Regions from separate parts of the Allobosea sp. P4_E12 genome, predicted to be linked through region 3. Evidence: predicted binding sites of a transcription regulator. Region 3 holds the regulator's gene; each other region holds the start of a gene.

Evidence for each region. The regulator LexA, encoded in region 3, represses DNA repair genes until DNA is damaged. The targets are predictions, from matches to a motif close to TGTTCNNNNTGTGTTCNG.
Region 1: AC1DW9_RS32040 (DUF763 domain-containing protein) is a predicted target of LexA. The motif match lies at 1,251-1,268, and genes of this name have one in related genera.
Region 2: AC1DW9_RS16335 (PA0069 family radical SAM protein) is a predicted target of LexA. The motif match lies at 820-837, and genes of this name have one in related genera.

The regions. Positions count from the first base shown of each region.
Region 1 covers NZ_JBFUIY010000043.1:34,681-36,945, forward strand. Annotated here, with positions in the region: gene AC1DW9_RS32040 (DUF763 domain-containing protein) at 1-1,239, opposite strand, end outside; gene AC1DW9_RS32045 (serine hydrolase) at 1,387-2,265, opposite strand, start outside.
Region 2 covers NZ_JBFUIY010000011.1:152,464-154,728, forward strand. Annotated here, with positions in the region: gene ypfJ (KPN_02809 family neutral zinc metallopeptidase) at 1-175, shown strand, start outside; gene AC1DW9_RS16330 (glycosyltransferase family A protein) at 278-766, opposite strand; gene AC1DW9_RS16335 (PA0069 family radical SAM protein) at 894-2,084, shown strand; gene rnhB (ribonuclease HII) at 2,136-2,265, shown strand, end outside.
Region 3 covers NZ_JBFUIY010000012.1:129,726-131,990, forward strand. Annotated here, with positions in the region: gene AC1DW9_RS17300 (ComEC/Rec2 family competence protein) at 1-836, shown strand, start outside; gene lexA (transcriptional repressor LexA) at 830-1,534, opposite strand; gene AC1DW9_RS17310 (molybdopterin molybdotransferase MoeA) at 1,616-2,265, opposite strand, start outside.

The DNA.
Region 1 (2,265 bases), on a different contig from region 3:
ACCGTCCGACCGCTCCCAGCCGAAGACGCTCCGGCCACCATACTCGGCGGAGCGCAGTCTCTCCTCCGTGACATACTCATCCAACGTCGGACCGGAGGCGACGCGCTCCAGGCGCCGGCTTTCCCGGTCCAGACGTGCGATGGCAGCGAGCCTGTCGTCCTGACCGAGTTTCGCCCGATCGATGGCGGATTTCAGCACCGCGATCGTCTGGTCGTAGACCTTGGTGGGCACGGCGAACGGCTGTCTGTCCTTGCCGCCATGGGCGAGAGAGAAGCGCGCAGGATCGGCGAACCGGCACGGCGCGCCATGGATCACTTCCGCGACCATCGCAAGCGAACGGACCGTGCGGGCGCCGACGCCGGGCACGAGCAGCAATTCCGAGAAATCGGCGGGGGCGCTGTCGGCGGCTGCGGCGAGCGCACCATGGAGCCGTCGCGCAATGACGTCCTTGGGCCTGACCTCGTGATGTGCCGGCATGACGAGATGAGGTAGGGAAAGCTGCGCCGGCGACAGGACCGGCGGCGCCCGGTCGCGCTCCAGCGCCGCAAATTCCCTCACGATCCCCGACGGTCCGATGTCGCGCAGCAGATCGATCTGGCCGTTGCGGGAGAGGGCGGCGCGCCTGTCGGTCAGATTGATGATGCTGCCCTGGTTCTTGCCATCGATGGCGGCATGTGGCGCCTCGACGAAACTGCCCAGCCCTTCAGACTGCCAGTGATAGCGCCGGGCGAGGCCGCCATCGCCATTCATGCCCTGCTGCACCACGACCCAATGGCCGTCATTCCCGACGAAGAAGCCATGGAGGTAAAGGTCGAAGCCGTCCTGCACGGCGGCACTGTCGACCTTGGCGACCAGCCGGCTCGCGGTGGCGAGCGCCTGTCCGTCGAACCCGACCCTCGCTCCAATCTGTTCGAGCTCGGCCGGTGTCTCGCGCGAATGGCGGCCCCGCCCGCCACAGACATGCAGGCCCAGCTCGCCCGACAGCGGAGCCAGCCCACGCTTGAGCGCGCCTATCACGCTGGTGGTGATACCCGACGAGTGCCAGTCCATTCCCATCACCGCCCCGAAGGACTGGAACCAGAATGGATGCGCCAACCGCCGCAGCAACTCGTCGCGGCCATAATGATGGATGATCGCCGCGCAGATGACCGCGCCGAGCTGCGTCATGCGCCGACCGAGCCAGGCGGGCACGCGGCCATGGTGGAGCGGAAGGTCGGCGCTGCCGGATCGCCGGGTCATGGCGAAGTCTCGCGAACGAAAGAGGAACGCCTGATATAGCCCGGCCTGTCCCCGCTTTCTACAGAAATTGATCCTCGTCGAGGCGGCTGGTCCTGTCGCTCCGTTGCGCCCGACCGCCGGTCGTCGCCGTGCACATCAAGATTCCGTTCAAATCCCGGCTATCTCGGCTGCAACCAACTTACCAATCCCCGGCAGGAAGCCGTCATCCTCTCCGATCGCTTCGCCCTGGGTGAAGACGGTCAGGATGAAGTCCTCGCCGCCAGGCAGGATGGCGCGCATCGCGTCGTGACGGCGAAATTCGGCGCGTACATCGCCCAGCCAGCGGGTCCGTCCGGCCTTGGACCAGATCCGCGAACCGTCCGGCAGGCCGCCGCCGAGATATCCGAGCAGTTGATAGGCGCCGCGGGCCCGGTCGGGACTTTCCTGGTCGCGAATGAGGTGGTCGCGCACCCGCTTCAGGCGAGCTTCCGGCAACAGCGAGGAGCCATAAAAGATCTCTGACATCAGACGCGCCATTGCGATCGGCGTCAGGCGGTTGTGGCCGATGGGAGAGAGATCGAGCCCGATTTTCTCGCGGCCGTAGCGCAAATCATCCATCAGCTTCTGGTCGAGATTGATGCCGACCAACTCGGACCAGCCCAAGCCGGCGAAGAAGCGGTTGATCTCCCGGCGGCGCTCGCACCAGTCGGCCAGGGCCTCCCCCTGCAGCAATGTGTCGCCGGTCGTGCCGGTGAGCAGGTCGATGATGTAGTTCGTTGCCGAATTGGACGACCAGAGGATCATGTCGCGCATCGCGCGGTCGAGTTCCTCATGCTCGGTCAACCGTCCCTCCGTGAGGGCCGCCTGCGCCGCGACGAGGTGAAAGACCTTGACCAAAGAGCATGGGTAGCTCCGCCAGTCGGCATGGCGGGCAGCTCCAACCGGTTTCTCACCAGCAGGCTGAGGGCGCAGCAGGACATAGGCGAACTGGTCCAGCGGGACACCACGTCCGGAATAGATCGAAGACGCATGGGCCTCGATGGCGCG
Region 2 (2,265 bases), on a different contig from region 3:
GATGCGGACGGCGGCGGCGATCGGCGATGACCGGCTGCAGCAAGCCTCGCAAGGCGTGGCCGTGCCCGATTCCTTCACCCACGGCTCGTCGGCGCAGCGCACACGCTGGTTCACGACCGGCTTCAAGTCCGGCTCGCTGCAAAGCTGCGATACCTTCCGGACGAACCAGCTTTAGATCATCGGACCCGATCTCGTATCCGATCCGATCTCACCTTCTGGGGTTGCGTCGGCTTTCCCCGAATACCGCGATCCACCTTTCGGGCCGATGCCTTGCGTCTCAGGATACGGCACGCTCCCGGCGCACCGAGAGACGCCGCGGCGCGGCATTCAGCCGCCCGGCCAGAACCAGCCCCTTCGGCACCACAAGGCCGGCCCGCAGCCGACGCGGGCCGAATGACAGCGCGGCGCGCTCCTTGAGCGCCGCAGCAACCCCGCTCAGCGGCAACAGGGCCGGCCTGTCGGGCGCCAGCAGCAGATGGCGCTCGGTCGCCTGAATCCAGTTTGGCTGCAGGATGTCCCCGGCGCTCAACAGAAGCAGCCAATCGCCGCGCGCCTGCGCGGCACCGGCATGCCAGCTTTCAGGCACGGCCGCCCTGACATAGGTCGCACCCGTCGCATCGGCGAGGCGTTCCACCTCCCCCTCACCATCCGCATCGACGACCACGGCATGGCCGAGGAAACCTTCGGCAACGGCCGGGATCAGCGCGGAAAAAGTCGCAGCGAGTGCTCTGGCCGGTCCGTCGGCCCTGATGACGGCTGTAAGCATGGCCCATTGATTATGACGCAGCGCAACATGCCGCAATCCCGCCACTTGCATTTTGTTCCCTATATGTTCACATTGATGGTCACGGAAACGCCGATTCTTACGGCCCTCTCAGGAACGGCTCAGCGCCATGCAGCAAGCCAGACCCAGTTCGCGACCGATCGCAGCCCAGCCGCTCAGGCGGCATGACGGCGAAACCCTGTCGGCATCCGCGCGTGTCGCTCCGGCTGACCRCCTCGCCTATGCCGGCCACCGCATCGATCCGGAACGACGGCGCGGGCGCGGGGCAACGATCAATCCAGGCGGACGCTTCGAGACCGAGCAGCGCGTCGCCGAAGATGATGGCTGGGGCTCTCTCGGCGAATTACCAGCCTTCAAGACCGAAGTCGCGATCGAGAAAGCGCGCACGATCATCACGCGGAATGATTCGCCGGATATTTCGTTTGACCGCTCGATCAACCCCTATCGCGGCTGCGAACATGGCTGCGTCTACTGTTTCGCGCGGCCGAGCCATGCCTATCTCGGGCTTTCGCCTGGGCTCGATTTCGAGAGCAAGTTGACAGCCAAGCCCGACGCCGCGCTGCTGCTCGAGAAGGAATTGTCTGCACCGTCCTACCAGCCGCGCACCATTGCGATCGGCACCAATACCGACGCCTATCAGCCGATCGAGAAGAAGCTGCGGATCATGCGCTCGATCCTGGAGGTGCTGGCGCGCTTCCGCCACCCGGTCGGCATCGTCACGAAATCGGCACTGGTACAGCGCGACATCGACATCCTGGCGCCGATGGCAGCGCAGGGCCTCGCCAAGGTCGCGATCTCGGTGACGACGCTCGATCCCAAGATCGCGCGCGGCATGGAGCCGCGCGCCGCCGCGCCGGCGAAGCGGCTGGAGACGATCAAGCGGTTGTCGGATGCCGGCATTCCGGTGACCGTGCTGGTCGCGCCGATCATCCCCGCGATCAACGAGCAGGAAATCGAGCGCATCCTCGACGCCGCCAAGGCCGCCGGGGCGCGCGAGGCCGGTTACGTGCTGCTGCGGCTGCCGCTGGAGGTGAAGGATCTCGTCCAGGACTGGCTCCTGACCCACCATCCAGACAAGCTGCGCCATGTCGTTTCGCTGATCCGCTCGACACGCGGCGGCAAGGATTACGACTCGGCCTGGGGCCAGCGTCAGGTCGGTTCCGGTCCCTATGCCTGGATGATCGGGCGGCGCTTCGAAATGGCAGCCGAACGCCTCGGCTTCAACGCGACGCGGTTGCGGTTGCGCAGCGACCTCTTCCTGAAGCCGGAGAAGGAAAAGGCACAGCTCAGCCTGTTCTAGACGACGGCCTTCCGGCATAAGCCCGGCAACGATTTCTTTCCTGGACCGGGCATGGCCGCCGATTTCAGCCGCGAGGCGCACGCAATTGAGCAAGGATTCTGGCCATTGGCCGGCGTCGACGAGGTCGGACGCGGGCCGCTGGCCGGGCCAGTGGTGGCGGCTGCCGTCATTCTCGACCCCG
Region 3 (2,265 bases):
AGACCTTCAACCCCTTCGGTCTGCTCGGCAATGCGCTCGCCTTGCCCTTCGTTTCCCTGATCGTCATGCCTGCCGCTGTCTTCGGCGTGCTCGCCTATCCCTTCGGCCTGGATTGGCCGGCTTGGGCGCTCATGGGAGTCGCTTCGGACTATGTGCTGCAATCCGCGCGCTGGGTTGCGGGATTCGACCACTCCGCGGTGATCATTCCTGCATTCGGGGCCGCGGCGCTCGCATGCTTTGCCGCTGCGCTTCTCTGGATCACGCTCTGGACGACACCGCTGCGCTTCCTGGCCGTCGCCCCCCTGATCGCGGGACTGCTCGTGGCAGCGAAGCCCGACAGGCCCGACATCCTGATCGAACGCGATGGTTCCGGCATCCTGGTCCGCGGGGGCGATGGTCGCATGATCCTGGCGGGGCAACCGAGCCGCTTCGTGCTGCAGCAATGGCTGAACGCAGATGGCGATAATCGCCGGACTGACGACAACAGCCTGCGGGAAGGCGCGGCCTGCGACACGTTGGGTTGTGTCGTCCGCAGCAAGGATGGACGAAGCGTTGCCTTTGCACGTGATCGCCTGGCCATCGTCGAGGACTGTCGGCGCGCCGATCTCGTCATCACGCCGATTCCGTGGAACGCTCCGTGCGCAGCACGACTGATCGACCGCAGGGCATTGTCGCGCGATGGCGCGACCGCCCTTGTCGGCAACAAGGGCGGCTGGCGCGCCCATCTATCAGAGCAGGATGGTGTCGATCGTCCCTGGAGCCGCAAGCGGGAGCGGCCTGCAAGCACGCCGGCTTTGCCGCTGGCGGCTGTCGAAGAACACGAGCCGCTTCAGTAGCGCCGCATCAGGTTGACCAGGCGGCCCTGAATCTTGACGCGGTCCGGTCCCAGCACCCTTGTCTCATAGGCGGGATTGGCAGCCTCGAGCGCGATCGAGGAGCCGCGCTTGCGCAGTCGCTTCAGCGTTGCTTCCTCGTCATCGATCAGAGCCACGACGATATCCCCGGTATTGGCCGTGTCCTGACGCTTGATCACCACCGTATCGCCGTCGAGAATGCCGGCTTCCACCATCGAGTCGCCGCGAACCTCGAGGGCAAAATGTTCACCGGGGCCAAGCATGTCGGCAGGCAGTGCCACGGTATGGCTGCGGCTCTGGATGGCGGAAATCGGTGTACCGGCGGCAATCCGCCCCATGACCGGAATCGCAACCGTGGAGCGCACATCTTCGTCCGGGGGCGGTGCGATCGGCCGGACCTTGCCAAGCCCCCCTTGGACGACGGAGGGGCTGAACCGTCCGCGCGTCGCCTGAGGGCCGCCGGCCCCTTCGGGCAGCTTTATGATCTCCAGCGCTCGGGCTCGATTGGGAAGGCGGCGAATGAACCCGCGCTCCTCCAGCGCCATGATCAGGCGATGGATACCGGACTTGGAGCGCAGATCGAGCGCGTCCTTCATCTCGTCGAAGGAGGGGGGCACCCCTGTCTCGCGCAGGCGTTCCTGGATGAAACGAAGCAGTTCGAACTGTTTGCGTGTCAGCATGGTTCCCGCCGGCGCTCTTTGTATGGAATCGAAACAAAGCACGAACACCATACAGGTTCGCGTTGTGTTCCGCAAGCGCGCTCAGCGTAGGCGGATGATCCGGCAGTTGTCGCCTTTGTTTGCCGGCGCAGCAAACGATTCGCGAATGAGTAGCGCGTCGGCGCGGGCAAGAGTGGCCAGCATCGACGAATCCTGCTTGGCGAAGGGCGTTGCCAGCCATCCTTCCGGAGTGAGCGTCAGTTCCGACCTCATATAGTCTCGCCGCTCATCATTTGCCGGCAAATTTCTTCCGACGATTGCAGGCTCACTCAGATCGCGCTCCGGTTCCGGTACGCCCAGGAGGGTCCTGAGCAGGGGCACGACGAAGAGATGTCCGCAAACGATGGACGAGACGGGGTTTCCGGGCAGGCCGAGCGCGACCATGCGGCCGAGGCGGCCCATCATCATCGGCTTGCCCGGCCGCATGGCGATCTTCCAGAAGCCGAGCGCCATGCCTTGACCGATCAACGCTGCCTGGACGAGATCGTGCTCACCTACCGAGGCTCCTCCGAGGGTGATCAGCACATCGGCATCGGCCTTCCGTGCCTGGCCAATCTTGTCGGCGAGATCGGCATGATCATCGCGGGCAATCCCGAGATCGAGCGCCGTGCCGCCGGCCTGCTCGACCAGCGCGGCGAGCGCAAAACTGTTGGACGCGACGATCTGGTCGGGTCCAACCGGCTCGCCGGGCT